Regions from separate parts of the Paenibacillus sp. M2 genome, predicted to be linked through region 2. Evidence: predicted binding sites of a transcription regulator. Region 2 holds the regulator's gene; the other holds the start of a gene.

Region 1 (16,531 bases), 350 kb from region 2:
TCGGGCGGGTTACCTGCCGCCATCTCTCCGCGAAGCTTCTCCTTGCGATTCACATCGGATTCGACGCCATCCAGCGTAAAGGTCAGATTGGGTACCTCTCCCTCAACTTTGTCCACAACATCCTGCAGAATTGCCAGTCTTTTCTGTTTGTCGGCCCCCACCTGTGTGTGGCGAAGAAGCATCTCAACCGGTTCCTTACTTGTCTCCTCCACAGGTGTATTGCCTGCGCCCTGTTGTGGCTCGTTACTTGAGCCTGCACATCCCGCCAAAGTCCATGAAGTGATAAGCAATAATGAAAGCAGCAATGTCATTCTTTTTTTCATCGGGTTGACCCTCCTCAAGATATTGAGCATTTGGCTTTACACTCTGATTATAAAAAGCCGGAGCTTACATCGTAAGGATGACAATTCATCAATGGAGGGATAAAATCCTTCACTGGACAAAAAACAGCCCCTGCGAAGTGTATTCGCAAGGGCTGCTTGGTTGGTATATACGTTGAACTTAAGAATATTTACACTTGCCACTTCGATGACAGAACAACCTTCTGATCGCTGTTATCCCCCGATTTTTTTGATCCACTTTTACAAAAGTGAAAATCTAGGGATAGCATATGCTTCCGATGTAGCTTTCTTGCAGAAAGCTTTTAGGCGAACGCTCCGCTTCTTCAGCTTATTTCTGTCCTCTTCGTTCTTTTGTAAATAGTTAGTTCAAATTATATACATCCTGCATATAAAGGTAATTACTTATCGGAACAAGCCACGCCAGCCGTTTCCTGGCGACCTTGTTCGATCAGGCGATACGCTCGCTCCACTTCTTCTTCACTTGGCGAAGGAACTCCATCCAGTGGATATACTTTACCGAGCGCCTCCCATTTGTAGATCCCCATCTGATGGTATGGAAGAATTTCGAACTTCTCAACGCCATTCAATGTTCCGATAAACCGTCCGAGGTTAAGCAGATCCTCTTCCTCGTTATGAATGCCAGGCACATACACGTGGCGTATCCACATTTTCCGACCTTGCTCCGATAACCACTTGGCTGTTTTCAACGTTCTCTCGTTGGATTTGCCTGTCAGCTTGATATGTTTCTCGTCATCAATATGCTTGAGATCCAGTAGAACCAGGTCTGTGTTATCCAGCAGATCGTGAATCCGTTCCGGTTCGTTAAATCCGTTGCTGTCCAGTGTCGTATGCAATCCCCAGCGACGTTTCACTTCTTTGAAGATTTCAGCTACGAAGTGAGCCTGCAACGTCGGTTCTCCGCCAGATATCGTGAGCCCGCCTCCGGAACTACGATAGTAGGATAGATATGGCTCAATCTCAGCCAATACCTCCTCTAGCGTCATTTCTTTTCCACCATCCAGCGCCCATGTATCAGGGTTGTGGCAATACTGACATTTGAGTAGACATCCTTGCATAAAAAGCACAAAGCGGATGCCTGGGCCGTCAACCGTCCCGAAAGTTTCGAGTGAATGAATATGTCCGTTAACCATGCTGCCTCTTCCTTTCTGTATCCGCATCCGCTGTGCGTTTAATATGATTTGGAATGCCTAGCTCTAGCGGTCTTCTACTTGCAAATTAATTACATCGAGCCATGGAACGTACGGTTGATGACATCCAACTGTTGTTCACGAGTCAATTTAATGAAGTTAACGGCATATCCCGATACCCGTATAGTCAGTTGTGGATAGTTTTCCGGGTGATCCATCGCATCAATCAATTGCTGACGATCAAATACGTTAACGTTCAGGTGATGAGCGTTTTGACCGAAGTAACCATCCATCATCGCAGTCAGATTGGATTTACGTGTAGTCTCCTCTTTACCCAATGCTTTTGGCACGATGGAGAAGGTATTGGAAATTCCGTCAAGACTGTGTTCATAAGGTAATTTGGCTACAGAGCCAAGGGATGCCAGTGCACCTTTTTTGTCACGACCATGCATTGGGTTCGCACCTGGAGCAAATGGTTCACCTGCTTTACGACCATCCGGTGTAGTCCCTGTTTTCTTACCATATACCACGTTGGAAGTGATCGTCAGAACGGATTGTGTTGGAACTGCGTTACGGTAAGCTTTGTGCTTGCGAATCATGCCCATGAAGTTCTCGACCAGTTCAACAGCAATGCTGTCTACGCTGTCTTCATTGTTACCGTAACAAGGGAAGTCTCCTTCGATTTCAAAATCAACGGCGATGCCTTGTTCGTTACGAATTGGTTTTACTTTGGCATATTTGATTGCACTCAGTGAATCTGCTGTAACCGAGAGACCGGCGATACCACAAGCCATTGTACGTACAATGTCACGGTCATGTAATGCCATTTCGATACGCTCATAGCTGTATTTATCGTGCATGTAGTGAATGACGTTGAGGGTGTTCATATACAGTTTCGCCAGCCACTCCATCATTGGTTTGAAGCGTTTCATAACCTCATTGTAATCCAGCACTTCGCTAGTGATGGCAGGATACTCAGGTCCAACTTGTGCTCCGGATTTCTCGTCACGACCACCGTTGATCGCATACAGGAGAGCTTTTGCCAAGTTGGCACGAGCGCCGAAGAATTGCATTTGTTTCCCGATCTTCATAGCCGATACACAGCATGCAATACCGTAATCGTCACCATAGATTGGACGCATCAGATCATCATTTTCATACTGAATTGAACTTGTTTCGATGGATACTTTACTGCAATAATCTTTGAAAGCTTCTGGAAGTTTCGTGGACCAAAGTACAGTCAAGTTCGGTTCTGGTGCAGGACCCAAGTTGTGCAGTGTATGCAGGAAACGGAAGCTGTTTTTGGTTACGCGTGTTTCACCATTCACTGACATACCACCGATGGACTCAGTCACCCATGTTGGATCTCCACTGAACAGTTCGTTGTAATCCGGTGTACGCAGGAATTTGACAATCCGCAGTTTCATTACAAAATGGTCAACCAATTCCTGAGCCTGTTCTTCGGACAAAATGCCCTCTTGCAGGTCACGTTCAATGTAGATATCCAGGAAAGAAGATACACGTCCCAGTGACATCGCAGCACCGTTCTGTTCTTTGATCGCAGCGAGATAACCGAAGTACAACCATTGGAACGCTTCTTTTGCTGTTGTCGCTGGTAAGGAAATATCGAACCCGTGCATATCGCCCAATTGTTTCAATTCTTGCAATGCACGAATCTGTTCAGACAATTCTTCCCGCAGACGAATGACATCTTCATCAATGACATCAACTTCGAGTGCGTTCAATTCGCCTTTTTTGTTACGAATCAGGAAGTCTACCCCGTACAAAGCTACACGACGATAGTCACCGATGATCCGGCCACGGCCGTAAGCATCTGGCAGACCTGTGATAATCCCTGCTTTTCGCGCTGCACGCATATCGGAAGTATAAGCATCGAATACACCTTGGTTATGTGTTTTGCGAATGTTCGTAAATATATCAATGACGCCTTGAGGCAATTCGAAGCCGTATGCTTCACATGCATCAATCATCATCCGGATTCCGCCTGTTGGTTGAATGGAACGTTTGAACGGAGCATCGGTCTGAACGCCGACGATCTGCTCTTTGGATTGATCCAGATAACCTGGTTGGTGAGAAACAATAGTCGCTGGTGTGTTCACATCAACGTCAAGGACACCGCCGTTATCCCGTTCTTTTTTGGTCAGATCAGATACGATCTCCCACAATTCTTTGGTATTCTGGGTTGCATCTGCGAGAAATGCATCATCACCGTAATACGGAGACAAGTTGTGTGCCAGAAAATCATTCACGTCTACGGATTTGGTCCATGTTCCTTTGGTAAAGTTTCTCCAGCCTGTTTGTTGTTTGACATCTTTTTCAATCACCGACATCGTAATCCCTCCACTAATTTGGATTTCTGGACACATAACATCTTGCTTCATTCGTATCATTGTGTGCCCAGAGCCGCGATTAATGTGAATTGTTTCACATAAACCGGAACATGTTCTCTCTACTTGGGAACCGGAACCGCGGAATGAATGTTTTTCTTACATTTTCAGTATACGACTTGGGGCTTTCATCATCTGTGATTTTTGTCACAAAGTCAGTGAACTAACTCACTCCACCTGCGCTGTGTCCCAATGAACCCTGTAAATTCACACTTAGCCACTGCGCGGGCAGAACAACTTCCGATCGCTGTTATCCCCGGATTTTTTCGATTTTATTTTTCAAAGGGGAAAATCCGGGGATAAAGGCGAACGCTCCGCATCTTCAGTTTTTTCTGCCCTCTCCGTTATTGTGTGAACATCTGGATCAAACAACCTCATCACGGATTCCGTGTAACCTCTTTAGGACCATTGCTCCCTTAAACTCGGAGCAAACAAGGACTTTGATCATTTCCTGAAAAACAGGTGCTTCGCTCTTCTGTTTTTCTGCCCTCTCCGTTATTGTGTGAACATCTGGCTCAAACAGCCACCTCACGGATTCCATGCCACCTCTTTAGAACCCTTTGCTCCTCTATGCTCGGAGCAAACAAGGACTTTGATCATTTCCTGAAAAACAGGTGCTTCGCTCTTCTGTTTTTCTGCCCTCTCCGTTATTGTGTGAACATCTGGCTCAAACAGCCACCTCACGGATTCCATGCCACCTCTTTAGAACCCTTTGCTCCTCTATGCTCGGAGCAAACAAGGACTTAGGATCATTTCCTGAAAAACAGGTGCTCGCTCTTCTGTTTTTCTGCCCTCTCCGTTATTGTGCGAACATCTGACTCAAACAGCGACGTCACGGATTCCATGCCACCTCTTTAGAACCCTTTGCTCCTCTATGCTCGGAGCAAACAAGGATTTAGGACCATTTCCTGAAAAACAGATGCTCGCTCTTCTGTTTTTCTGCCCTCTCGTTATTGTGCGAACATCTGACTCAAACAGCCACGTCACGGATTCCATGCCATCTCTTTAGAGCCCTTTGCTCCTCTATGCTCGGAGCAAACTAAATCTTAGAATAAATTCTGAAAAACAGGTGCTTTGCTCTCCTATTTTTCTGCCCTCTCGTTATTGTGTGTAAGACGGCAATCGGGGCTCCCCTCTCGGGGAACCCTGATCTTCTTGCCGTAAGTCACGCTTCGTTCTAGATTTGTTATTCAAACTTTCCGTAGAAAGCGTTGCGGTATACATCAGCCAGTTCAGTTACCAACGGCAACTTCGGATTGGCAGTTGTACATTGGTCTTCGAAGGCACGGTCAGCCAGATAATCTACATGTGCTTCAAAGTCTTTGGCATCAAATCCGATTTCCTGGAACGATTCTTCAATGCCCAATGTTTTGTTCAGTTTGCGAATGGCATTGATAAGACTGGTTACGCCTTCTTCTGTTGTACGTGCAGGCAATCCCAGAATCCGGGCAATTTCGGCATACCGCTCATCCGCTATAAAGTGCGAATATTTCGGGAACGATGCAAATTTGGTCGGTTTTTTCGCGTTATAACGAATGACGTGCGGCATCAGGATCGCATTGGTGCGTCCGTGTGCGGTGTGGTACTGACCGCCCCATTTATGCGCCAAGCTGTGGTTAATGCCCAGGAATGCGTTGGCAAACGCCATACCGGCAATGGTGGAAGCATTATGCATTTTCTCTCGAGCCAGTTTATCTCCTTGCAGCGCAGATTGCTCCAGGTATTGGAATACCAGTTGGATTGCTTTGATCGCAAGTCCATCCGTGTAATCATTTGCCATAACAGATACATAAGCTTCAATCGCATGAGTCAGTACGTCCATACCTGTATCGGCAACGGCTGTTCTAGGCAGGGAGTATACGAACTCCGGATCGACAATCGCTACGTCTGGTGTCAGCTCATAATCTGCCAATGGATATTTGGTGTTACCTTGATTTTTATCCGTAATAACCGCGAACGATGTTACTTCAGAACCTGTACCTGATGTGGTTGGGATCGCTACAAATTTCGCTTTTACGCCGAGACGTGGATATTTGTAGATCCGTTTGCGGATATCCATGAATTTTTGTTTCAGATCGTTGAAGTCCGTGTCTGGATATTCATAGAACAACCACATGGCTTTGGCAGCATCCATCGGTGATCCACCACCGAGTGCGATAATGCAGTCCGGTTGGAAGCGGCGCATCATTTCGGTTCCGCGATCTACTGTTGTTGTGGATGGATCTGGCTCAACATCGGAGAATACTTCGATTGCTACTGGCATTTGGCGTTGACGCAGATAGTGTTCTACCTTTTCAACATATCCAAGTTTCACCATCATGGCATCCGTAATAATCGCCACACGTGTGATATCAGGCATTTTGGCAAGATACTGTGTTGCCCCTTTTTCGAAGTAGACTTTGTTCGGCACTTTGAACCATTGCATATTCACGGTACGGCGAGCCACCCTTTTCACATTGATTAAGTTCACAGCGGTTACGTTGGAAGAAGTCGAGTTACGTCCGTATGATCCGCATCCCAGTGTCAATGATGGCATATTTGTGTTGTAAATATCCCCGATGGCACCGTGTGTGGATGGTGAGTTCACAATAATCCGTCCAGTTTGCAGACGATCTGCGAATTTGCCAATCACTTCTTCATTTGTGGAATGGATAACCGAGGAGTGACCCATACCGCCAAAAGCAACCACTTCTGCTGCACGTTCAATTCCCTCTGCTGCCGTTTTAACTTTGTAACAAGCGAGTACCGGACTTAATTTCTCAGCCGACAATGGGAATTTTGTACCTACCCCTTCAATCTCGGCCACGAGAATTTTGGTGCCTGCTGGAACTTCAATACCACACAACTTCGCAATGCTCACCGCAGATTGACCAACAATCGCCGGGTTCACCGCACATTTCTCGGCATTAATCGCACCTGCTGTCAATTTTGCTGCTTCATCTTTGTTAACAAAGTAACAGCCATTTGCAATCATTTTTTTCTTCACTTGATCGAAGATCGGTTCTTCAATGATGACCGCTTGCTCGGAAGCACAGATCATGCCGTTGTCGAAAGACTTGGACAGGATCAAATCCGTTACTGCCTGATTGATATCCGCGCTTTTCTCGATGAAACAAGGTACGTTACCTGGTCCTACGCCCAGTGCAGGTTTACCACAGCTGTACGCTGCACGTACCATGCCTGATCCGCCTGTTGCCAGAATGAGAGCCACATCATTGTGATTCATCAGTTCGTTTGTACGATCCATGGAAGGATCATCAATCCATTGAATACAATCTGCTGGTGCACCATGTTTCACAGCCGCTTCCAGCAGGATTTTGGCAGCTTCCCGGCTACAATTCTGTGCAGATGGGTGGAAACCAAAGATGATCGGGTTACGCGTCTTGATGGAGATCAGTGCTTTAAACATCGTCGTTGATGTTGGATTGGTAACTGGTGTAATCCCCATGATGATGCCGACCGGCTCCGCAATTTTCTGGAAGCTTTCATACTCGTTATCTTCAATCACACCTACGGTTTTGTCATACTTGATGCTGTGGTACACATATTCTGTTGCAAATATATTTTTGGTGATTTTATCCTCATATACTCCGCGGCCTGTTTCTTCTACGGCCATCTTGGCGAGCATCATGTGTTTATCCAGACCCGCAAGCGCCATCGCTTGCACAATCCGGTCAATCTGCTTCTGATCCATCTTCATGAATGCGGCGTGTGCTTTATTCGCTTTGTCGATTAACGTTTGAATATACTGACCTGCTGTCGGTTCTTTTGCTGGGGCGACTTCGTTCTTTACAGCCATCTCCCTCATCCTCCTAAAGGTTCGTATTAGTTTGTCTCTCTCGTTTACATTCACATCGTAACATGACAATAAACTTAATTATGTGATTTTTTTCACAAAGTATAACAAATTTAATTTAAGTTTTGTAGTGTCCTTCATACGACCATTTCCACTTCCTATTTAAAATATAGGGCTGTAAAATTCATCCTCTCCACTAAAAGTGAATTTTATCACAATGTTTGAAATTTCGTCATTTTTGCCCCCTTTCCTTCCCCCTCAAACGGTAAGATTAGGTATATACTGAACTTAAAAATTGAACCACCGCAATTTGTACCGTCCTTCCTCCCGGCCGAGATGACCTGATCAGGACGGCAACGGTTTGCGGCAAACCTCGGAGACTACTGGAAACTACAGAAGGTCGTCCGATGGACATAAAGGGGAGATAGACTTATGACAGAACTAACAACTGTACTGGAAAAGCGCGGCAATACCAATTGTTTCTCGGAAGCGAATTTCAACCATTTGCTGGTTACCATGAAAGATAGAACCTATCCGGAAGGTACACATCTGTACTGGGAAGGAGACGTCTCTGACAAACTTTATTATATGAAACGGGGCCGTGCACAGATCACCAAATCCACGGATGAAGGCAAGGAACTGATCATGTACATGTATCAGTCCGGTGATATGATTGGGCAGGCTGATCCCTTTTTTGGCTCTAAACACAGCTTCTCAGCGGAAGTGCTGGAGGATAGTGAGATCGGTGTACTGGAGCATAAAGACCTGGAGATGTTAATCTGCCAGCATTGTGACTTTGCGATCGACTTTATGAAATGGATGGGCATCCACCACCGGTTGACACAGACCAAATTCCGGGATCTCATGTTATATGGCAAACCGGGTGCACTTTGCTCCACCCTCATTCGGTTGTCGAATTCGTATGGTGAGCCGCATGGAGAGCATGTCATTATTCACAAAAAAATTACCCACACGGACCTGTCCAATATGATTGGAGCCACTCGTGAAAGTGTAAACCGCATGTTAAGCGACCTGCGTAAGAAAGATGGGATTGAATATGACAATGGCATGATTGTCATCAAAGATCTGAAGATGCTGCAAGGAATCTGTCACTGTGAACTTTGCCCGAACGAGATCTGTCGTATTTAATATTTGACTATGCTAATCGGATGTTGCTTATATATTTAATGAAAAAAAGCCCAGTTCTCTAAAAAGAGATTGGGCTTCTTGGTATACTTAGGATGCATTGGTCAATTCAAGCTTTACCGCATCACGTGGATTCAATTTCATGTCCAGACCATTTTCCATTAATTCTTTGTCATTCACCATAATGACCCATCGCTCATTCATACGAGGCGTAACATTCTCGACCGAAACAACAAATTTGTTATTCTCCGACATTCTTACAATGCCGCTGGACTTCAACACATCACGAACTGTGCACTCTTGAACGTAGACGCCGGCATATTGACGATTAAGGGTTGGCATAATGTTTCCACCGCTAACCTTGAGTAACGTTGTCTGATATGCAACGCCATCCCCCCCACTGTCAGCGGCTTTCACGTAAATGATCACTTCATCTTTGGCATGAAGTTCCATGTCCCAATCTTCCTGCTCAATATCCTTGCCATTCAATTTGACAGCCCAGCTAAGCGAAGAATCCAGAGAAACTTCACCGACGGATTGAATCCGTTTGCCATCTGCCGTAAAATCGACCAGTCCGCTATTGAGTAATGCTTTTTTGAGTGTCAAACCCTCACTAAAATCTCGCTTAATGGACTTTGTTGCATCAGGCAAAAACGTACTGCCATCTACAGCCACTGTGATTGTATTCGCTGTTTCTGTCTCTTTGACAATTGGCTGCTCAGAAGGCTGTGTCTCACTACAACCAGCCAAGATCGCCAGTAGGAGCAAACATACACCTATGTAACCGGGGATTTTCTTCATCATGTAGGTAACACCACCCTGCGTAAAATCATTCACCCTGTTGTCCATAACCTCTATTATGGCACAACCTTCGGCAAAAAAAAGTGTCAAAGCCGTTACTTTTATTGCGCGTGCCCTCCAGAGAGGGCTTATACAACAAAGAGAGCCTGCACACAGGCTCTCCAATCTAAATCATTTTTATGTTCTCATTGGTTCCGTTATCACTGGACACTAGCCTGCATATATGTCCGTCCTCCATCGCCATCTTTCAGATATGGATTAAGCCCAAAGAACTGCTCCTCAGATACGTATACACCTGTCAGCAATCGCCCTTCAAGCAATCCACCGTCCACCTGCACGCAGCATGAAGGTGCGTCTACATACTCCTGATACAAAGGAATCTGCCCATATTGTTGATGTACCTTGAACACCTTCCCTTGCTCATGCAAAGGTCGTTCCGAAAAATAGGTAGGCACAATATAACGGGCAATGACATCCAGTTCCTGCACGCTGTAAAAGGGTTCATCACCCAGCCATGGTGCAAACATTCGAATCTTCTCATATTGTGACCAAACAACCGCCTGAATCAGCATTTCTGCCTGAACCAGCCGACCTTCTCCCACATCCAGAACCAACCGCTTACCCTGGATGGTTTCTTCCATCTGAGAAGTCGTTGAATCAGGTTGTCCCAGCTCACATCCGATACACTTCCAGCCCCTGGACGTTTGAATCCATTTTTGCAGCACCGCCGGAGCTAATCTCGGACCATCGCTGTTCACAGAATGCGTATTCACTTCGGCAAGATCATCCTTAATTGAACGGGAATATGCGGTGCGCTTGAACAACTCCGCAGCTTTTTTATAAATTAGATGGACCTGAATGGATGCGCTCTCAAGTTCTGCAATATCTTCTTTGCCGTAGCGTACTTCACGGGATAAGCTTTCTTCTCTCATGACAAGTGGGCCTCCTTCGCTCCGGCCGTCTGTGGCCATTTTCTATAGATTATACTACAACTCATGACAACATGTGCATAGCCCAAGAGAAAAACGCCGATCAACCTAATACTTAAGACAAAAACCCCTGATTTCCACGGAAATCAGGAGTCTATGTCATTCATGTAACAAAAGTGGGTGATGCTTATACGTTAGTCAACCCACTGCTCAGCCCAGTCTTGAATTTGATTCATGACGGGCTGGAGCGCTCTACCTTTCTCCGTCAGTTCATATTCAATACGAACTGGCGTCTCGGGATAGACGTGACGAACCAGAATACCTTCACTCTCCAGATCTTTCATCCGTTCGGATAACATCTTATCACTCATGGATGGAATCAGATTGGAGATATCCTTGAATCGCTTCGAACCACTCATCAACGTTTGAATAATTAAACCATTCCAGCGCTTGCCCAAAAAAGAAAACGCCGTCTCGAAACGCGGACACATCCGCAAGTCTTGACCTTCCACATTAATCACCTCTTTAGAGATCACTCAAATCAACTTACATTTTGTTAGTATATTTCATAATAACATATTTAAGCTTCAAAGAAAACGCCTGCAACTAAAAAGTTTAAATTTTAGAAGCATAACATCCAAAATGGATCATACATCCCAGTATACATTACACGCTGCGTCGTAACCATGGGAAATATCGTATAACTTCCCCATAGTACTATCTTACCCAAAAAGAACCCAACTGCCACAGTCATCATCGACTCGGAGAAGGGTTCTTTTTGAATGAAACTTATAATTTCCATTTCACGATTGAGTTAGTGAATTAGACCAGCACGCCACCAAATGGTCTTACAGGTTCGCTCTTGCCAAATTCCGGCTTAAAACTGCGGGCAGGATATGCCCATTTAACAGCATTGCTGATCACTCTTAATATTTCCGGCTTGTAATAGGTCGGATACGTCTCATGACCTGGTCGGAAATAAAAGATTTTACCTTCACCACGCCGGAACGTACATCCGCTCCGGAATACTTCCCCACCCTGGAAGTTACTTACAAACACCAGTTCATCTGGTACTGGAATATCGAAGAATTCGCCGTACATCTCTTCTTTTTCCAATACAATCTTGCCTTCGATGCCATCCGCAATCGGATGAGATGGGTTAACACACCATACAATTTCCTGCTCGTCAGCTACACGCCATTTCAGATCGCAGCTGGTTCCCATCAGCGCTTTAAATGGTTTGGAGAAATGACCTGAATGGAGCACAATCATTCCCATCCCGTTCAGCACTCGCTGCGCGACCTTCTGTGAGATCTCATCGCTTACGCGATCATGTGCCATATGTCCCCACCATATGAGCACATCTGTGGAATTCAGCACTTCATCACTTAATCCGTGTTCAGGCTGATCCAGTGTAGCTGTACGAATAGCAAAGCCTTCGCCGCCAAGTCCGTCAGCCAGTGCTCGATGCAGACCATCCGGGTAGACTTCCCTTACTTCATCGTGAATTTTCTCATGGACAAATTCATTCCAAATGGTGACGTTGATCATATTCAATTTCCCCCTAGTGTAGCTCTAAACCCACCACATATCGCCCAGCGGTTCTTCGATTAATACTTGCTGGAGATTTTGCACGGCTTTAGAGAATCCTTCTTCAACCGACATCAGACCGTCTTCGTGCTCAATACTTACTACATAATCATATCCGACCAGACGCAAGGCACTCATAATATCTGCCCAAGTCTTGTTATCATGTCCATAACCAACCGAGCGGAACTGCCAAGCCCGATCCAGCATATTGGTATAGTCCTGCATATCCGTTACACCGTGTTTGTTCACGTTTACCGGATCAATTGTTGTATCTTTTGCATGGAAGTGATGGATAGCTCCTTCACGTCCCAAGATGTGAATTGCCTGAACCGGATCAATACCTTGCCACCACATGTGACTTGGGTCCAGATTGGCTCCGATCACTTCACCTGCTGCTTCACGCAATCTCAGCAACGTTGCTGGAGTATGAACGGAGAATCCACCGTGCAGCTCCAATCCAACTTTTACGTTACGATCTGCTGCAAATTTCCCCCACTCTGTCCAGTAAGGGATAACTTTGTTCTCCCACTGCCACTTCAGGATCTCCTGGAAGTCATTTGGCCATGGTGCAACAGGCCAGTTCGGATATTTGGCATCCTCATGGTCTCCCGGACAACCGGAGAAAGTATTCACTACAGGTACTTCCAACTTCTCAGCCAGTTCTACCGTTTTAACAAAATCATCGTGAAATCCTTTGGCAATATCCTTTTGCGGATGTAGCGGGTTACCGTGACAGCTAAGTGCACTGATCGTCAAACCACGTGATTCCACTGCATTTTTGAAATTTTTCAGTGCTGTAGGATTGCTTAACAACTCATCTGGCTTACAATGTGCATTGCCTGGATGTCCGCCTGTTCCGATCTCTACTGCTTTTAATCCCTTGGATGCTACATAATCAAGAGCATCCTCCAATTTACGTCCTCCGAATAGTACCAAAAATACGCCGAGTTTCAAGTGCAATTCCTCCCTGGATTAGATATCGTATGATTGCTGAATTCATGAATATTGAACTACAATTACCGTTCAGATCACATGCCTGTTTGATTAGTGTGGAAAATCGAGAGTGTTTCTATCCTGAAATTGAACGTAAGAATACTGGTTATTCTGCTTCACTCGTAAGAGCATCAAGCTTCGAATACTTTTTACTCAGACTAGTGGGATTCCACGGTTTCAATCTCAGTTTGAACTGTGCGAGTTACTGCAAAAGAATCATAGCTGCTCTCCAGATGTATGTGCTTGCCTTCAAGTGAAGAACGCTGGAATGAATGCATGGCTTCCAGTACGTGATAAGCAAGCTTGCCACTGGCTTTGTGTTCCCGTCCAGCACGAATGGATTCAACCATTTCCGTTACGCCGATGCCACGTTCGTTTTGTCCACTTTCGAAGACTGGTTTGACCGTCTCCCAAGTATCTTGACCGTATCTGCGAACCTTCACTTCCCCGTTAAAATAATTGGGGTCCGGTACACTAAGCGTACCTTCTGTACCATAGATTTCAATACGTGGCAGATCCGAAGCTCCGCGAATATCAAAACTGGTGATCATGGTTGCAATGGCACCTTCTGCAAAATCAATGGTTCCTGCCAAGTGAGTAGGCGTCTCTACTTGTAGTGCTGTGCCTTCCTTCGGCCCAGAGCCAATCTTGCGATCTGCAATCTGTATGCCTGCCGAGGCGCTGATTCTGCGAATCGGTCCAAGCAGCGTAATCAGAGCGGTCAGGTAGTAAGGTCCCATATCAAACATGGGTCCGCCGCCTGCAACATAAAAGAACTCCGGATTAGGATGCCAAGCTTCTGGTCCTCCACCCATAAAGAATGAAGTCGCTGCAACCGGCTTGCCAATCAGCCCATCCTCAATGGCTTTACGAGCTGTCTGTATGCCTGAACCAAGGAAGGTGTCCGGTGCAGAACCAACATACAATCCCTTTTCCTCAGCCAACTCAACAACCTTGCGACCATCCTCAAGAGAAATTGCCAGCGGCTTCTCGGCATACACATGTTTGCCTGCTTCGAGTGCAGCCAGATCGGTCATCGCGTGACTGCCAGGAACCGTAAGGTTCAACACAAGTTCAATTTCGTTATTTTGCAGCAACTCATCTACATTGTAAACGTTTGCGATATTAAATTCATCTGCCCGTTCCTGAGCGCGTTCACGAATCAAATCCGCAACAGCCACGACTTCAATGACCGGGTTGTTTTTGAGATTTTCCAAGTAGATGGCGCTGATGTTACCACACCCGATGATGCCTGCTTTCATTTTCTCCACTGTGACGTTCATCTCCTTACGCATGGTGAAAATCTGCGTTTGAATGGTTGAGATACATATGTTTTGTTCGATGTTTCCTGTTCCTTAAATCTAATACTATGGTATTCCGTTTCAGCTTCAATTAAAATGAATAATATGATTGAAACATGAACTATCTGGTCATAATTTTCAAATTGCAAGGAGTATGCCCATGCCGACAGATCAAACCTGCCAAGTTCTTACAGCAGGCTTTTCATTTCATCGTAAACCCTACGCTATGGTGCAGCCTGAAGGGGTGAAGAACTACCTGTTAAGACTGCAAACAGACGGACGTTGCCGTGCACGCATAGACGGGGACATGTCCCTGGTGGATGCGGGCGATCTGCTTCTTTTTGATCCTGACGAGCCCTATGAGCTGAGAATAGACAATGAAACCAATCCGATGGGAGAACGACTGGTAGAGAGTGGCGACTATCACATCTTCTTTAATGGTTCCTGGGTGGATGAGTGGTGGAAACGTCACAAACGGCCGACCCGAATCAAAGTCGAACTGACGGAAAGTCTCTTGGTCCTGTTTCGACAGCTCGTACTGGAGCAGCGCCGCATCTCCAATCCTTATCCGGAAATTTCAAGTTATTATATGCGAATTTTATGTCTCGAAGTGGATCGTCTGCTCGCGGAGCATCCAACGATAACCAACACCAATTACGTGGCTTATGAGATCAAAAACTACATTGAAGAAAACGCTTCCTCTTTATTCAAGCTCGATGATGTGGCAACACATATTGGCATCAGTGTTTCACGGGGTGTTCATCTCTTCAAAGAAGCGTTTGGCAAAAGCATCATGCAATACACGCTTGACGTACGGCTGAATATGGCCAGGGAACGGATTATTTTCAGCCCTATGACCCTGGAGCAAGTGTCTGAGTCTTCCGGCTTTAACAACTATACCTATTTTCATCGGGTATTCCGTTCCCGGTTCGGCATGTCCCCGAAGGAATTCCGCGTTATTCACCGGGAACAGATGTAATCATAGCAGTATACGTAAGTTGAACTTATTTGCGCGCGGCTATGGCCTCGGATACAACCATCGCCATATCTTCATTGCCAAACATGGACAACACGCCAAGTACCGTATCATCCGGGATCTCACCGGCTTCCTCCTTGGATACAATCAGCTTCTGCACCTGCTGCAAACGCTCATTGCTCTGCTGATTCGGGTAGGCTTGCCGGTACATCTCTTCCGGGTCCAAACCATTATTGACACACCACTGGGCAAATACGAGGATCATCATCTCTTCTTCCTGTTTATAGGTTTCTATAACAGCTTCCTCGATCTGTTTATTACGTTCCTTTTCATATTCATCCATGACTTGTATTCCTCCGTATGTGTATTCTGCAATTATTTGCGAATCAATTGTTCCGCCAGTTCATGACTGTCCATGACATGACTTGCACTGATCAGGCAATCATCAGGTGAGTCCAGACAAGCCAGGAAATTATCAACTGCTCCGCTAAAACCTCTGCGTGTTAACACGGTGTCCCAGCTCCCGAACGTTTCTTTGGTTTCCAGACTCCCCTGTTCCATGCAGCTGATCGTGTCCATGTTCACCACTTCAACAGATCGTCCACCACCATGCAATTCGATCTTCTCCAGATCTGCCCCAGCTTCACGCACCATATCGAATCGACCGTAGGCTGTTCTGCCCAGCTTGGCCGTTCCGGTTGCATGCAGCAGTCTGTCCAGATCATTCTTCCGAATCCATTGATGAAGCAACTCCACATTATGATCTGAGTACCACAACATCAGGTCCAGCATATGGATGAGATCATCATAGATGGTTTCTGCCGCAGGACGATCCTGAATGCCTGTACGATGTTTGGTCACTGTCAGGGACTCAAAGCCTTTTCCACCCTGCATCCATTCTTTCGCTTTTTGGTACATCGGTGCGAATCTGCGGTTGAAGCCCACTGCCAGCAACAGCCCTTGTGCCTCGGCAAAAGCAGTCATCTCTTCCGACTCCCGAATCGTATAGGATAATGGCTTGTCTACGTACACGGCTAATCCCTGTTCCAGACACTGCATGACAATATCAAAGTGTGCTTCCGTTGCTGTATGTACAAACACC
Region 2 (16,531 bases):
GTCCAGACGAGAGGAAGATCAATGTCAAACAGGCTGCTACCGCGTAATGGAACACTTTATGATCAAGCCAGCGCCGGTTTCGTCCAGCACGGGATTTGCGTTGTACCTTGGGTGAATGAATGCCCTCAATCCGATGCATGACTGAATCCGCAAACCCTGTTGGGTCATGTAGCGGAGGCAGTTCTCCGTGGATACCAAGCGCTTCCAGATAGATGTCCATCGCATCCGGATCTTCCATCAGAAGCTGTTCCATTTGGTTCGCTTGAGTTTCACTCATATGGCCTTCAATATAATCAGTCCATTGCGCAGCGGTATACTTCTCCTGTTTACTCACGCCATTCATCCTCCTTCCAATGTTTTCGAATCCACTGCCGTGCACGATACAAGCGGGATTCCACGGTCTTCACAGCCACCTGTGCATCACTGGCAATCTGCTCATAATTTTTTTCGCTTAGATAATACGCAGTGATAATGTCACGATGCTGAGCAGGCAACTGATTAATTCGTTCGCGAAGTTTATCCTGACGTTCTTCACGAACGAGACGGGTAAGAACGTCTTCATCCCGTCCGGGCAAATTGATTATTTTTTCTTCTCCACCCAGATCCTCAGCAGTTCGTCTGCCCAGCTTGCGTTTGGCATCAATCGCTTTGTGAAAGGCAATTCGGGTTAACCACGTTTTGAAACCTTCAGAACGGTAGTCGGGGAGAGACTTATACATCTGTATGAACGCCTCCTGAGCTGCATCCTGTGCTTCCTGATCGTTCCTGAGTACGGAATAGGCCACATGGTATACATGCTGGCTATACTTATCAATCAGAGTACGCATCTGGGATGTATCTCCTTGACGGATTTGTTCGATTACGCGCGCTTCATCAATAACTCTCCCCTCCTCTCCAATACAATAGACGACAGCTTGTGTGTTAACCCCTGCGTGATCTATCAAATTTTTGTAAAACAAAGTGAAAGCATTGCCTGAAAGGTTGATGTTACTGATCACTCATCTATTCTATAATCCAAAAAAAACAGGCACAGAATGACTTCTGGCCTGTTTCTTGTGTCTTGCCTACACTTGAATCAACGTCCACCATTACGAAACCGCTGCGTGTATGCCTTCGCGTCTTGAACGGTCTTGACACGATTACGGCTCCACTCAAGCAGTATTCGATCGATATACCGGAAATGTACTTTGCCTGCAAAAACCGCTTCCTTCAGAGCCATTAGAATCAATTCCTCTTGGTAACGGTCCTGATCCAACCAGCCGGATATCGTCTCACACTCCATTGGAGAGAGCGGACGTCCGAATTCTTTTTCAAAGATGGAGAACATGTTCCGTTCTTCCTCTTCTTTTTGAACACTGTTCGAATCTTGACGTGCTGTACTGATGCTCAGCTGCTCCGCACGGAATGCGGCTACTTCTTCCGCAGTGCACGCTGCAAGCTTGGCATATAATCCATGTAAGTCATATCGCTCGTACTGGATGTCACGTTCCTCGTCACGATGCTCGTCAATAGCGATATATCCATCCCTCATCAGACGTTGCAACATTCTGGCAATACCTTCAGGTGCAAGTCCCATACGCCCAGCAAGCTCTTCAAGCGTCGGAAACTCATTGAACTCCGCCTGACGGAACCCTAGCAATTGAATCAGAAGAAGCACTTCTGCATCTGATAGGCCAAGCTGGTGATAATAACGTAACAAGGCATAAGGCAGTTGGGCTGTACCCGAAGTCATGCCATAAGCTGCTCCATCCAACCAAGCTTTCGATGTGGTGTCTTCCATAGACGCTCCTCGGTTAAGCATTAAGGGTACAGACGATAGAGCATACGTGGGAATGCGATTGTTTCACGCACATGATCCAATCCACAGATCCATGCTACCGTCCGCTCCAATCCCAGACCGAAACCGGAGTGAGGAACCGATCCGTATTTACGCAAATCCAGATACCATTGGTAAGCTTCATCCGAGAGATTGTGCTCCTCAAAACGTTGTTGCATCAATTCCGGATCATCGATACGCTGCGAACCGCCAATAATCTCTCCGTAACCTTCTGGTGCAATCATATCAGCACAGAGAACAACTTCAGGACGATTTGGATCTGGTTTCATGTAGAAAGCCTTGATTCCAGCAGGATAATGTGTGATAAAGACAGGTGTATTGTACTTCTCAGCAATAGCTGTTTCGTGCGGTGCACCAAAGTCTTCTCCCCAAGGAATATCAAAACCTTGTCCATGCAGGAATTCAATCGCTTCATCATACGTAATACGCGGGAATGGAGCTACGATGCCTTCGAGTTTGGATACGTCACGACCGATAGATTCCAGTTCTGCACGGCAGTTTTTCACCACGGATTGAACGACATGAGCGATAAATTTCTCTTGTACGCGCAGACTTTCCTCGTGATCTACAAATGCCATTTCCGGCTCTATCATCCAGAACTCAATCAAGTGGCGACGTGTTTTGGACTTCTCTGCGCGGAATGTTGGACCAAATGAATATACCTTACCCAGCGCCATGGCTGCGGCTTCCATATACAATTGACCACTTTGTGTCAGATAAGCATCTTCATCAAAGTATTTGATGTGGAACAGGTTCGTTGTTCCTTCCGCAGACGATGGTGTCAAAATCGGAGGATCAACTTGTGTGAATCCGTTACCATCAAAGAACTGCTGAACAGCGCGAATAATCTCTGCCCGAATCACCATAACAGCACGTTGCTTCGTAGAACGAAGCCACAGGTGACGATGGTCCATCAAGAAATCAACACCATGCTCTTTAGGCGTGATTGGATAGTTTTCAGTCAGATGAATGATTTCGACCCCAGTAACAGTCATTTCGTAACCGGACGCACTGCGAGGTTCTTCACGAATAATCCCTGTAACATACAAAGAACTTTCTTGTGTCAAGCTCTTGGCATTGTTCCAGATCTCTTCGCTAACTTCACTTTTTACAACAACCCCTTGAATATATCCGGTTCCATCACGCAACTGCAAAAACTGAATTTTGCCGCTGGAACGTTTGTTGTTAATCCAGGCACCGATCGTTACGGTTTCGCCCACATGCTCGTTCACATTACGAATTACACAATTCGTATCCATGCCATATCTCCCCTTGATTCCTGAAATTTGAAAATGCAGCGGACAGGCTGTTGCCTGTCCTCTGCACTTCCTTGCCATTCTATATTTACTTTACAGTTAGATTACTGAGAATTCAATACGATTCGATGCGTATCGCGAGCAATGACCAATTCTTCATTCGTTGGAACAACGAGAACATCAACTTTCGAGTTCGCAGTTGTGATGCGACGCGGCTCACCAGAACGGACTGCGTTCAGGGCTTCGTCCAGCTCAACGCCAAGATACGTAAGCTGTTCACATACTTTTTGGCGAAGTACAACGGAGTTCTCCCCTACACCAGCTGTGAAGACGATCACGTCTACACCGTTCATTGCAGCTGCATATGATCCGATGTATTTACGCAGACGGTATTCGTACATTTCAAAAGCAAGCGTGGAGTTGGCATCGCCATTCTCCATACCTTCCGTAATCTCACGCATGTCACTACTGATTCCGGAGATCGCAAGCAATCCACTGTGTTTGTTCAACATGGAGTTCACTTCGCTTACACTCAGTTCTTCCTTGTTCATTACATAAGGTACGATGGCTGGGTCAAGGTCACCCGAACGCGTTCCCATCATCAGTCCCTCTAGTGGAGTCATACCCATCGAAGTATCAACGGATACGCCACCTTTAACTGCTGTTACACTACCACCGTTACCGACGTGACAAGTGATGATTTTCAGATCTTCCACTGGACGATCCAGATATTCAGCAGCTGCCTTGCTTACGAAATCATGGGAAGTACCATGTGCGCCGTAGCGACGTACTTTATATTTTTTGTAAAGTACACGCGGAATAGCATACAGATATGCTTTTTCCGGCATCGTTTGATGGAACGCCGTATCGAAGACCATTACCTGAGGCACACCTGGCATATTTAATTCAGCCGCACGAATCCCCATCATTGCTGCAGGGTTATGAAGTGGAGCCAAGTCGAACAAACGACGAATTTCAGCTTTGGCAGCATCATCTACCAATGCAGATTCTTTAAATGCTTCACCACCGTGAACAACACGGTGTCCAACAGCTTGAATTTCACTTACAGAATCCAGTACACCATTTTCTTTATGAGTCAAAATATCAATGACTTTACGGATCGCTGTTGTATGCTCCAGAATCTCGCTAACTTCTGTAACATCCTCGCGGCCTGTCGGTTTGTGTGTCAGAATGGAGGAATCCATTCCGATCCGTTCCACCAAACCTTTGGCCAGTACAGACTCGTCAGTCATATTATACAGTTGATATTTGAGCGAGGAACTCCCCGCATTAATTACGAGTACTTTCACAGTCGGTCACCATCCTTGTCGTACTTGAAGAATCCTTCGCCTGTTTTGGCACCCAGGTGTCCTGCACGCACCATTTTCTTCAGGACTGTAGAAGGACGATATTTCAATTCTCCGAATTCACGGAACATTCTTTCGAGTGCAGCTTCAACAGAATCCAATCCAAAACGGTCAGCCATTTCGAGTGGTCCATGTTGGAAGTTGTATCCGATACGCATTGCATCATCGATATCTTCAGCAGATGCAACACCTTCTTGCAATACATGCAACGCTTCGTTAATCAGCAGGCAGATCAGACGGGAAGTTACGAAGCCAGGGGATTCATAGATCATGACTCCTTTTTTGTCTGCTACTTCTTCAACAAAACGTCTGGTCTCTTCGAATGTTGTATCCGAAGTTTTCAGTCCACGAATAATCTCTACAAGATCAACCCGGGATACCGGGTGAATAAAGTGCATACCAATAACACGCTCTGGGTATTTGGTCGAGCTTGCAAGCTCGGTCAAACTCAGCGTGGATGTATTACTTGCCAGAATGACATTGCTTGGACAAACTTGGTCCAGTTGGCTGAATACTGCTTTTTTCGCATCCAGATCCTCTGAAATTGTCTCAATGACCATGTCGCAAGTTCCAAGTTCAGCTAAATGAGCTACCTTGGTAATACGGGAAAGAATCAATTTCTTCTCCGCTTTTGTAATCGCCCATTTCTCCAGTTGTTTATCCAGATTGGTTTCGATCATGTCATAGGCATGATCCAGCTTTTGTGTTGTGTGCTCCACGAGAAGCACATCAAGTCCTTTGGCTGCGAGCATCTGGGAAATACCTTGTCCCATCGTACCGCCGCCGACAACTCCTATTTTTTTGAAAAACATGGTTCTGCTCCATCCTTTCGGTTCTCTATTCTCTATTGTACCCTGTTCGCCGAAAATTACAAATTTCGACCCAACATATAATAATATCTTAGCACGAGTGAAATGTAAAAAAAAATAACCAGCATAAATAAATTATGCTGGTAGAAGGGCACTGTCACGAAATTGACAACGAAATTGCTCGCCAGACAAAACTTCCTCACGAATCAAGATGTCGAGTGAATTGTCGAAAATTGTCCGTTGTTCTTCAAGCAACCGCTTTGTCTGTTCCATCAGATCTTGCAGAATCAATTTATTCTCCCGCATGAGTTCTTCGGTTGTAACCATATCCATGTTCACAATACCAAGTGAAGTCAATCCCGAAGCCATCATGGTCTGTACGACATTCGTTGCCTGATCAAAGTCATTACGTGACCCAGTGGAACGTCCACCGTAGTACATTTCCTCCGCAGCGGCTCCTCCGAGTGCAATCATGATCTGCTCTTCCAGGAAACGCTTCGTATAGAGGAACTGTTCCTGTTGCGGGTTGTGACGTACATATCCCAGCGCCTGACCACGCGGACTAAGTGCCACCTGACTAACACTGCCTGGACGAACGAGTTCAGCCATAATGGCATGTCCCAATTCATGAATGGCAACCCTTTTCTTCTCTTCCACACTGGACTCACGGTCCGTCTTCTCACCCATCATGACTTTATCAATAGCAAGGGACAAGTGCCGTTGTTCAATGTGTAACAGCCCGTCCCGCATGGCGTATATTGCTGCTTCGTTCATAACACTTTCAAGCTGCGCACCGGAAAACCCATATGATTCCTCGGCTGTCTTCTCCAGATTAACTTCCTCCATCAGAGGTTTGTTCACCGCATGCAGTTCAAGAATGTGCTTTCTGCCCTTTTTGTCGGGCAAGTCCACTTGAATGTGACGGTCAAAACGTCCCGGACGTGTCAGGGCACTATCCAGCATTTCTTTGCGGTTCGTTGCAGCTATAACCAGAATTCGAGGTGTCTCAGAAGAATAAATTCCATCCATCTCCGTCAAGAGCTGATTCAGAGTCTGATCATACTCGCGCTGTTGACCACCTTCACGTTTACCCCCGATGACATCAATCTCATCGATAAATATAATGGCATTTTCCTTATTTTCCTTGGTGGCACGGGTTCTCGCATCCTTGAACAAATCCCGAATTCTGCTGGCACCCACACCCACATACATTTCCACGAACTCACTACCCGAAGCTGCTACAAAAACAGAATCTGTGTAATGGGCAGCAGCCTTGGCCATCAACGTTTTCCCTGTCCCTGGAGGGCCCGTCAGCAAGATCCCTTTTAACGGACGAATTCCGAACTTCCGAATTTCTTCATGTTTGATGAGAAAGTCAAGTGCTTCACGTAATTCCTGCTTGGCACTGTCCTGACCTCCAATTTCTTCAAAAGTAAGCTTCGAAGGTCCTTTCTTCTTCCGTTTACGTTCCTGTGCAGCGCCTACTGTAATCCCGCCGCGCATTTGCATCATGAACAGCAGACCACCGACAACCGCCGCCGCAATAAGAATCGGAACAATATTAACACCAGTAAACGCAAGGAAAATAATCAACACAGGAAAAAATCCGATGGCAACTTCTTTTGTCCATTTAGGCATTAGGCCACACTCCTATCTGACCGGGCACACGCGGCAGAATAATAAACTTGCTGGCATCTCCGTCACTGAGACTGACATATACATTGTTGTCATCCATAGCTGTATTCACTTTAATCCCGTTTGTCGCCATCTTCGACAACGTTGGTGTAATCTCGGTGTACTGCTTGTTCTCCATCGCCTGGGCTACGGTAAACATGGCATCACCCCACCAGTTCTCAAGCGCCTCGTTGGAATGATCCACAACATCCAGCTTTAACGAGCGTGAACCAATCACCGTCTGTCCTTCTTTGTGAATATATTGTACCAGTCTGCCCAAATCAACATCCGGTTGCAGATCCAGTTTCAATTGTACGTCATTGCGGTTAATAGTTAATTGAACGTCATTGACTCCATCGTACTGGGTAACCATCTTTTCAATCGGATTCTGCACGGCCACCTGACGATATACAAACCAACCTCCAAACAACACAACGGCTGAAATGACGGCAGTTAAAGCAATAGGCAATACTTTTAGCTTCAAGTGAATTACCCCTCCCAGATTTTGGCCCAACCTACTGGCTTATTGGTATATACGAATATGTGCACATTGACTCCTTCGATAATTTCGACAGGATTATTTGTTTTGAATGTAACTTTGAGTACATAACTGAGTATATCACATCGTATATACATTTTCGAAGGCGAAAATATGAATAAATTATTAATTTTAACTATTTAAATCATTTTCATAACTCACTAAAAATAGATTTTTGTAACTAGATATAGACAAATTGAATCGTTATGATCTATATCTACCCTTGATTGAAGCAGCTAAAGGTATTATGAAATTGATTTATTTAAATCAAAAATATTTACAGGCAACACAAAGAACCGGTTCAGTCGGATATCCGTCTGCCGGTTCTTTCATTTCTCTAATTCTCTAGTTATGTCACTCTATTTGTACTAGCTGTTCGGTAGTGTGTAGACCAGGTCCACCTGTTCTCCATTGCTAAAACGATAAAAGCGATAGTGGTTATGCGTACCGTCTTTATAATACACTTGCCACACATATATTCCATTCACAACTCCGGGCATGATTCGTTTAATCTCGCCGGCAGGAACTTCAGAACTGAAGCGATTGCGGATCTGCGCTTCGGACATGCCATTCTGCAGCAGCTCACTGTGTACAGCGTTTGCACCCTTAGCCGGTTGATTGTTTGCATCGAATTTAACCCAGACCATAACATCCTGGTTATCCTTATTTTTGCCGATCAGGGTCCAGTAGATGTTGTCAGAGCCTTCTTTGTCTCCCCAGATGTACTTGCGCAATTCATCATAGGATGTAATGCCCAGTTGCTTCTGTGCTGCCTGTATAGCGAGAGCTTCTTCCTTACGCTGGTCCTGCGTGACATAGACGTAATAACGCTGAAGTCCAAACAGAATCAGAACCAGTGCAAGCAGCGAAATCCATATCCACTTCTTTTTTTTCTTCAAAAGCCGAACTTCCTTTCCCTATGATGCTCTGTCCTGCAATTAACGAGCAAGCAGACCATCAAATGCCAATTGAGACTCACGCAAAATGCGTTCTTCATCCAGCGTCAGACATTCGCCGTGTTTGACCACTTGTTTTCCATCCACCCATACGTGCTCAACATCTTTGGCAGAAGCCGAGTAGATTGTATGTGAGATCAGGTCTGTATGTGGATAGAAATGTGCCTGTTCAATGTCAAGAGCGATAAAATCAGCCTTCATGCCGACCTCAAGTGCTCCGGTATTGTTCATGAAAATGGACTTGGCACCGTATGACGTTCCGAGGAGTAACGCTTCGCCTGCTGGCACAGCCGTCGGGTCACCAGATACACCTTTGTGGATCAATGCAGCCAGTCTCATTTCCTCGAACATATCCAGGTTGTTGTTGCTTGCCGGTCCGTCTGTTCCGAGTGAAACGGTAACTCCTGCTTTCAGTAATGCTGGTACCCGCGCAACACCGGAAGCAAGTTTCAGGTTACTTCCCGGGTTATGGGATACAGCCACATCATGACGGGCCAGAATCTCAATCTCTTCGTCATTCAGATGCACCGCATGTGCAACCAGGGATGGACGTGAGAAAAAGCCCAGTTTCTCCAGATGTGCCACAGGACGCAGTCCATAATCAGCCACGTTCTGCTCCACTTCACGAAGCGTTTCAGACATATGTGTATGGAGAGGAAGGTTCAGGTCGTTCGCGACCTGCACAAGCTTCTCTATGTAGTCAGGAGGGCATGTATATGGGGCGTGTGGCGAGATTACAGTTGTAATGCGACCATCTGCCTGTCCATTCCACTCACGTGCAAACGCTGCCGACTCCTCCAGTTTCCGCAGTTGCTCTTCTTCCGAGCACAGCCCGATTACACCACGTGCCAGTGCTGCTCTAACACCGGATTGCTCCACAACTTTGGCAACTTGATCCATGTGATCGTACATGTCCAGGAAAGCTGTAGTTCCGCCTTTCAACATTTCAAGCACCGATAGCGAAGTTCCCCAATATACGTCTTGTGAAGTCATTTTCGCTTCCATCGGCCACATTTTTTCCTGCAACCATACTTGCAACGCAAGATCATCTCCGTGCCCTCTGAGCAACGACATTGCTGCATGACCATGCGTATTGATCAGACCCGGCAGGAAGAACAGTCCTTTTCCATCCACTTTGGTACAATTTTTGTCTCCATCCGGCAATGTCTCACCAATATGCACAATCTTGTCATCCTCGACAACCATGTATCCTTGAACCACGTTCCATGTTGTGCCGCCTTCATTAACGGCAAATTTGCCGTTGTGAATTACCCATCTATTTGTTGTCATCTTCCTCGTCGTCCTTTCCAGTCTCCAAGTAATAGGCCAAACTAAGCAGATCCGTTGTAAAGTCAGCATGGTGAATGCGGATATGCGGCGGTGTTTTTAGAATGGTTGGTGCAAAATTAAGAATCGCTTCGATTCCGGATTCAATAAGCTGATCGGCTACATTTTGGGCTTCCGTATCCGGAACCGTGATAATTCCGATGCGGATGTTTTCTGTTTTAACCGCTTCCGTCAATTCATTCATTGGTTTTACCGTCAAACTGTTAATCTGACTACCAATCTTCGGTCCATATGCATCAAATACAGCAACAATCTTCATGTTGTCTTTCAGATATGTGTTGTAGTTGGACAAGGCTTGACCGAGATTACCCGCTCCTACCAGAGCTACATTAATTTGCTGATCGATTTTGAGAATGTGACGAATTTTCTCGATCAAATAGGATACATCATACCCGATCCCTTTACGACCAAAATCACCGAAGTAAGCCAGGTCTTTACGAATTTGGGCCGGATTCAGATCCAGCCTCTGTCCAAGCTCTTGAGAAGAAACAGTAGCCACCTCACGCTGATGCAACTCGTTCAAATAACGCAAGTATACAGGCAGACGTCGTACCACCGCTTCCGAAATTTTATCCGATTTCATTCTTGCTCCCCCTTACCAAGGCCACGATAAAATAATAGATGAAAAGATGAGCATTCTGTATAAACTCAAAGATAAACATGACATTTTATACAGAATGCTCCTTGTAATTTAGGTTATAAGTTCTTACGTGCAACTGCTTTAATCGGATACGGAAATATCTAATAAAGTTTAACGCCAAACGATAGTCTCATGCAATGATATAACGAACAAAACAACCATTATTCTTGTTCATTAACAGGTTTTTCCAACCACTCGGTAATTCGTGGAACCATTTGCTCCGTGAGCATATGCTCCATTTTGGGACCAGGTAATGAATATAAAAAGAATTTACCATAGTACGCTTCAATCACCCGTGTATCATAAACAATGACAATTCCTCTGTCCTTCGCTGTACGCACCAACCGGCCAAATCCCTGCTTGAAACGAATGACCGCTTGCGGCACGGACAGTTTCATGAACGGATTTTTCTTCTGTTCCTGAAGCAACTCACTCTTGGCTTCCACCAACGGATGATTCGGTGGCTGGAAAGGCAGTCGCACAATAGCGAGACAGGTTAGCGCCTCTCCCGGGATATCTACACCCTCCCAGAAGCTGCTTGTACCCAGAAGTACCGTAGCTTTGGCATCTTGGAACCTGCGAGTCAGCTTAGAGCGGCTTCCACTGTCAACGCCTTGCCCAAGCAACGAGATGTCGTTACCAGATAGCGCCTCCTTCAGCGGATCATAGACCTGTCGCAACATCTTGTATGAAGTAAACAGAACCATCATGCGTCCACGCGTGGCAATTGCCGTCTCTGCAAGTGATTGCACCAGCATATTGACAAAGTGCGCATCACCCACACTGCCCTTCACACTCGGGAAATCACGCGGAATCACCAGAAGTGCCTGATCGCGATAGTTGAAAGGTGATGGCAGCATCGACGTTAACAACCGATTATTCTCGGAAGCTTCCTGCAAGCCAAGCTGTTCAATCATGAACTGGAATGACTTATCTACCGAAAGCGTAGCCGATGTAAGCACAACACTTTTCTTTTTATCAAAAAATAAATCCTTAAGTTGTGCACTGACATCTACAGGTACAGCATACAGCTGGAGAGATTTGCTGCGGAATTGACCGCTGGCTTCCATCCAGTACACCGTTTTGGCATCATCCATACGCATGAAGAAACGCAGATTCTCCTTCAATGTGGTCAGATCTTTCAGCAATCCTGTAATGTCCGTAATCAGACTATCCGATTGATAATCATCCTGATCCTCTTTCACTTCAAGCAGCAATTTGTCCCCTTTGCGAACCAAATCGCCCAGAGTCACATAGATCTGGTTCTCCAGACCCTGCAACTCCTGCCATTTTGCAGGTTTCTGAGAAGCTTTCAGACGCAGGGAAAATTGCCCCGTCTCTCCCGGTGAAGCATCACTTCGTTCAGGCAACAGACCGAACAAGGCATCACTCATACGATCCCACAGATCCTTAACTTCAAGAGCGAGCGGGAACATCTGATCCACCATGGAGCCCCATTGCACCGAATTTTCATGCCCGGATAACTGCGAACGAAGCATAGGCAGCTGTCCATTACGACTGTCTTTAAACAGGCGGGTCAGTGTATGAACCAAGGTGAAATATTTCATATGCATTCCAAGATGTTTACCAGCTACATCCTCCAGATGATGTGCTTCATCGATCACAAGACTCTCATAGGCTGGCAGCAGCTGATGCGCGGCTTTCACATCCGTAAATAATTTGGAGTGATTGGTGATTACAATATCAGACAACCCGGCCTCATGTTTGGCACGATGGTAGAAACATTTGCGGAACCATGGACATGATCTTCCCAGACAAGACTCAGATTCGCTCTGTACCGTCTCCCAGAAGTCCCCTCCGCGTCCGCTAAGGTTAAGTTCCTCATCATCTCCGGTTTCGGTCTGCGTAAGCCAGACAATCATCTGAGCAGCTGTGAAATAATCCTCTTTAGGTGTGGCGAATTCACGTTTATTGATTTTGTGTTCAAATTTGCGCAGGCACAGGTAATGTCCACGTCCTTTGAATACAGCAGCCTTAAACGGGAACGGAACCACTTGAGTCAGCATCGGAATGTCCCGCTCTCTCAATTGCTCCTGCAGGTTGATTGTATGCGTGCTGACCATAACTTTCTGTTCTTGCTTCACACTTTCGTAAATAGCAGGCAAGAGATAACCCAGAGATTTACCAGTGCCTGTTCCTGCTTCGATCAAGAGATGTTTCTCTTCATCCAGGGCTTGCCTTACACTGCTGAACATCTGAGTCTGCGCTTCACGCTCTTCATAATGATCCAGCGTATCCTTCAGGTTCTCCCGAACCTGGTCCATAAACTGTTCGAAGCTTACACCATCGAGGGGGTTAGCCTCCCGCTCATCGCGTGGTGCACCTATATCAGTCCAATCACTTACATTAAGAGCAAGCTGACGATAATAGGTATGTCCGTCCAGATCCTGAATCGGCTCTGCTTCCTTCTCACTGCGCATTCCGTCCAAAAACCAACCCAAGTCACTGTCTTCTGGTGCAAACAGATCACTGAGGCGCTGAATCGTTATGAGCGGTAATTCCTTTAACTCATCCAGACATTTGAGCAGCACATAGGCTGTCGCCAGTGCATCACTGTCTGCCTGGTGAGGGCGATCATGTTGAAATCCAAATTCGGAAGACACATAACCAAGTTGATAAGAACCCAGTGATGGGAATGTAATCTTCAGAAAATCAATCGTGTCCAGAATGCGGCCAGTGAACGGCAAATACCCGCAACGGTCAAGAGCATTCTGCAAAAAGTGAAAATCAAAAGCGACGTTGTGTCCAACAAGCACCACATCATTAAGCAGCGGAACCATCTCCATCATCATCTCTTCGAGTGAAGGAGCGTCCGCCACATCTTCATCGGTAATACCCGTCAACCCCGAAATAAACGGGGGAATCGGTACACCAGGGTTCACATAAGAACTATATATTTGAGTTATGCTGTAGTCATGATCTATGATGGCAAGTCCGGCCTGTATAATCTCACCGTCGGACTGCGTGCCGGTTGTTTCGAAATCCAATACGGCAAATTTCATTGCAATGTACGGTCCCTTCCATTCCAGTCTATGTTACAGCATAGCAAAAAAAAGGGGATTTGAAAATTAACTGACAAAAAAGCGGTGTCCCCGCCGCTATGCCAAAGGAGGGAACACCGTTTTTTGTCGCCGAATTCCCGCTTAATGAAGGGTCGTCAGCTGATTAGCATATTGCAATTTTCCCCTGTTCAACCTGCAAGCTTCCATGTTGTACAGTGGTTCGGTCAATGTCGGGTCATACTGAAGGGCCTGTGCAAAGAGTGAGCATGCAGCTTCGGGATTCGCAAGCTTGGCTTGAATACAGCCCAGGGCGTTACATACAAGCCCTTTTAATCGAGGAGAACCCTTAAGGTACATGATCTGCTGCAAATGTGTCCCGGCTTCCGCCATTTGTTCCAGATTCAGATACGCGAGCGCCAGGTAAAAACGTGTCAATGCACTCTCCGGATGGTCGGTCACAACCCGGGAGAACTGCATGATCGCCTGCGGATACATCTGTAATTTGAAATAGCCCTGACCTCGACTGAAACATTCCAGATGGAGTTCAGGCAGAGCAGTAACAGCTTCCTGTTCCGGTTCAAGGGAAGTAGGCTTATCCATCTCCCGCTCCCTCACCTGGCTCATCTTTTCTTCAAACATCAGCCATTCATCCAGCATTCCGTCACTCATCCGCTTAAGCAAATTCCACTTTTGCAGCAATTCCTGTTTGTTTAGGCCTTCAGCGGAAGGATAGCTCTTGATAATTTCATCTAACATGTCGTTCATTTCTGCGAAAACATGCTGGAACATCGATGCATCCCCACCCTTGAAAAAATGGATTAGTGCAGTGACCTGTACTCATTTTTTGCTTCAAGGGCCGATTTCATTCTCCTTACCAGTCGATTACATAATTGTTGCGTGGACTTCCTGTTTCATTGTTTGTACAGGTTTATTCTGTCCATCTACAAACACAACGGTGGGTTTGTGAGTATTTGCCTCTTCTTGCGACATCATGGCGTAAGAAATGATAATGACGTTATCTCCAGGCTGCACCAGACGTGCAGCTGCGCCGTTAAGACATATGACCCCGCTTCCGCGTGGTCCTGGAATCACATAAGTTTCCAGACGTGCACCATTGTTGTTGTTCACGATTTGCACTTTTTCGTTTTCCATCAAGTCGGATGTTTCCATCAAATCTTCATCTATGGTAATGCTACCCACATAGTTCAAGTTGGCTTCCGTTACCGTAGCCCGGTGAATTTTGGATTTCATCAGTGTTCTAAACATGGGACAGTACCTCCGATTTTTGCAACCTTATATTGTCAATCAATCTTGTTTTTCCGAATTTCACCGCAAGTGCAATGAGCAGATCATCACGTCCTTGAACTTCTTCCTGATCTGCGAGCGGCTCCAGGCTTGGAAAAGCCTGAATCTCGGCGTAGTCGATAACCGCAAGTGGTGAGGTTGCAATCTGCTCGTGCAGAATACGACGGATATCTGCGGCGTTTATAGCTGCACCTGTATCTGCGGCTTCCTGAGCTGCACGCAGTGCCTTCGACAGAACCAACGCCTGTGTACGCTGTTCAGCGCTAAGATAGACATTTCGTGAGCTGAGGGCAAGCCCATCCTCTTCGCGAACAATTGGACAGGGTACAATTTCTACAGACATATTCAAATCATTCACCATCTGTTGAATGACCGCAACCTGCTGAGCGTCTTTCATACCAAAAAATGCACGCTGTGGCTGTACGATGTTGAAGAGCTTGGAGACTACAGTTGTTACCCCATCAAAATGACCCGGACGGGAAGCACCACATAAGCGATCCGTCAGTTTTGAGACAGATACCGTCGTTTGCGTTGCCTGTGGATACATCTCTTCCACAGAGGGAATAAATACGATATCCACTCCTTGTGAGCGTGCTGTTTCCACATCTCTGGCTTCATCCCGCGGATAGCTGTCAAAATCTTCATTAGGGCCAAATTGAATCGGATTAACAAATATGCTTAATACCACGATATCGCTCTGTTGTCTGGCTGCCTGCATCAAGCTTGCATGACCTTGATGAAGATAACCCATTGTTGGTACCAGACCTACAACGGATGTATTGGACCTAATCGCTTGACGCTTCAAGCTTAGTTCCTGTCTTAACTCTGCGATTGTCCGTAATACTTTCATGAGTTACTCCCCACCTTTTCCTTGCGTTGTCCGCCGTACAGTTGATCCAAAACACCATCCGCAACATTGAATACATGCTCTTCGGCCGGGAACGAACGATCTTTCACTTCTTTCACGTAAGCTTCGATGCTGGTTCTGATTAATGTACCCACATCTCCATAGGTTTTGACAAAACGTTTGGGCGTATACGGAGAAGCGTATTGAACCACATCATGGAATACCAGTACCTGACCATCACAGCCTCGTCCTGCTCCAATTCCTATGGTAGGGATGGATAGTTCCTCCGAGATCGCCCGTGCAACTTCTTCCGTAACCAGTTCAAGCACAATACCGAACGCACCAGCAGCTTCCAAGGCCTTGGCTTCGTCCATCAGACGTTTCGCATCCGCTGCATCCTTGCCCTGAATGCGGTAACCACCAATCTGATTAACCGATTGAGGTGTCAGTCCGATATGTCCAAGAACCGGCACGCCTGCTTGCACGACTGCTCTGACGGTGTCCGCTATCTCAACTCCGCCTTCCATTTTAACCGCATGGGCATGCCCCTCTTGCATCAGTCGACGTACACCCTTAAGCGTCTCATCCACGCTGCCATGATACGTCATAAAAGGCATATCAGCCACAATAAATGTCTTCTCAGCACCGCGCACAACGGAACGTGTGTGGTACACCATGTCGTCGATGGTCACCGGAAGCGTCGAATTATAACCCAGTACTACATTGCCAAGTGAATCGCCGACCAGGATCAGATCGATACCTGCTTCCTCTGCTAGGAGTGCTGTTGGATAATCGTAAGCCGTGATCATGGTAAGCGGCACGCCATCCTGCTTATATTTTTTCATTTTCACAATATTCAATGCTTGTTTGTTCGCCATTTTCTCTCATGGCTCCTTTCTTCTTTTCAAATAAACGCAACAAAAAAACCTTTT

Evidence for each region. Region 2 encodes Rex, which represses fermentation and respiration genes when NADH is low (regulators of the CRP and FNR family bind a similar motif). Its sites were predicted from a motif close to TTGTGAAATATTTCACAA; they were not measured.
Region 1: the regulator Rex is predicted to act here: its motif matches at 7,777-7,794, upstream of adhE (bifunctional acetaldehyde-CoA/alcohol dehydrogenase).

What each region holds. Positions count from the first base shown of each region.
Region 1 is NZ_CP169648.1:4,859,542-4,876,072, forward strand. Features, by position in the region: gene ACETMN_RS22535 (ABC transporter substrate-binding protein) at 1-323, opposite strand, end outside; gene pflA (pyruvate formate-lyase-activating protein) at 740-1,492, opposite strand; gene pflB (formate C-acetyltransferase) at 1,582-3,840, opposite strand; gene ACETMN_RS22550 (hypothetical protein) at 4,262-4,438, opposite strand; gene adhE (bifunctional acetaldehyde-CoA/alcohol dehydrogenase) at 5,084-7,696, opposite strand; gene ACETMN_RS22560 (Crp/Fnr family transcriptional regulator) at 8,126-8,842, shown strand; gene ACETMN_RS22565 (hypothetical protein) at 8,930-9,676, opposite strand; gene ACETMN_RS22570 (hypothetical protein) at 9,841-10,572, opposite strand; gene ACETMN_RS22575 (winged helix-turn-helix transcriptional regulator) at 10,764-11,060, opposite strand; gene ACETMN_RS22580 (ThuA domain-containing protein) at 11,392-12,120, opposite strand; gene ACETMN_RS22585 (sugar phosphate isomerase/epimerase family protein) at 12,145-13,113, opposite strand; gene ACETMN_RS22590 (Gfo/Idh/MocA family protein) at 13,311-14,423, opposite strand; gene ACETMN_RS22595 (AraC family transcriptional regulator) at 14,614-15,432, shown strand; gene ACETMN_RS22600 (hypothetical protein) at 15,458-15,772, opposite strand; gene ACETMN_RS22605 (Gfo/Idh/MocA family protein) at 15,805-16,531, opposite strand, start outside.
Region 2 is NZ_CP169648.1:4,514,509-4,531,039, forward strand. Features, by position in the region: gene ACETMN_RS20425 (hypothetical protein) at 1-334, opposite strand, end outside; gene ACETMN_RS20430 (RNA polymerase sigma factor) at 327-944, opposite strand; gene ACETMN_RS20435 (DnaD domain protein) at 1,076-1,780, opposite strand; gene asnS (asparagine--tRNA ligase) at 1,801-3,096, opposite strand; gene ACETMN_RS20445 (acetate/propionate family kinase) at 3,198-4,403, opposite strand; gene ACETMN_RS20450 (3-hydroxyacyl-CoA dehydrogenase family protein) at 4,400-5,272, opposite strand; gene ACETMN_RS20455 (AAA family ATPase) at 5,405-6,907, opposite strand; gene ACETMN_RS20460 (hypothetical protein) at 6,900-7,427, opposite strand; gene ACETMN_RS20465 (DUF5590 domain-containing protein) at 7,850-8,380, opposite strand; gene ACETMN_RS20470 (amidohydrolase) at 8,420-9,727, opposite strand; gene ACETMN_RS20475 (redox-sensing transcriptional repressor Rex) at 9,714-10,367, opposite strand; gene dinG (ATP-dependent DNA helicase DinG) at 10,586-13,447, opposite strand; gene ACETMN_RS20485 (tetratricopeptide repeat protein) at 13,589-14,212, opposite strand; gene panD (aspartate 1-decarboxylase) at 14,330-14,713, opposite strand; gene panC (pantoate--beta-alanine ligase) at 14,706-15,602, opposite strand; gene panB (3-methyl-2-oxobutanoate hydroxymethyltransferase) at 15,599-16,477, opposite strand.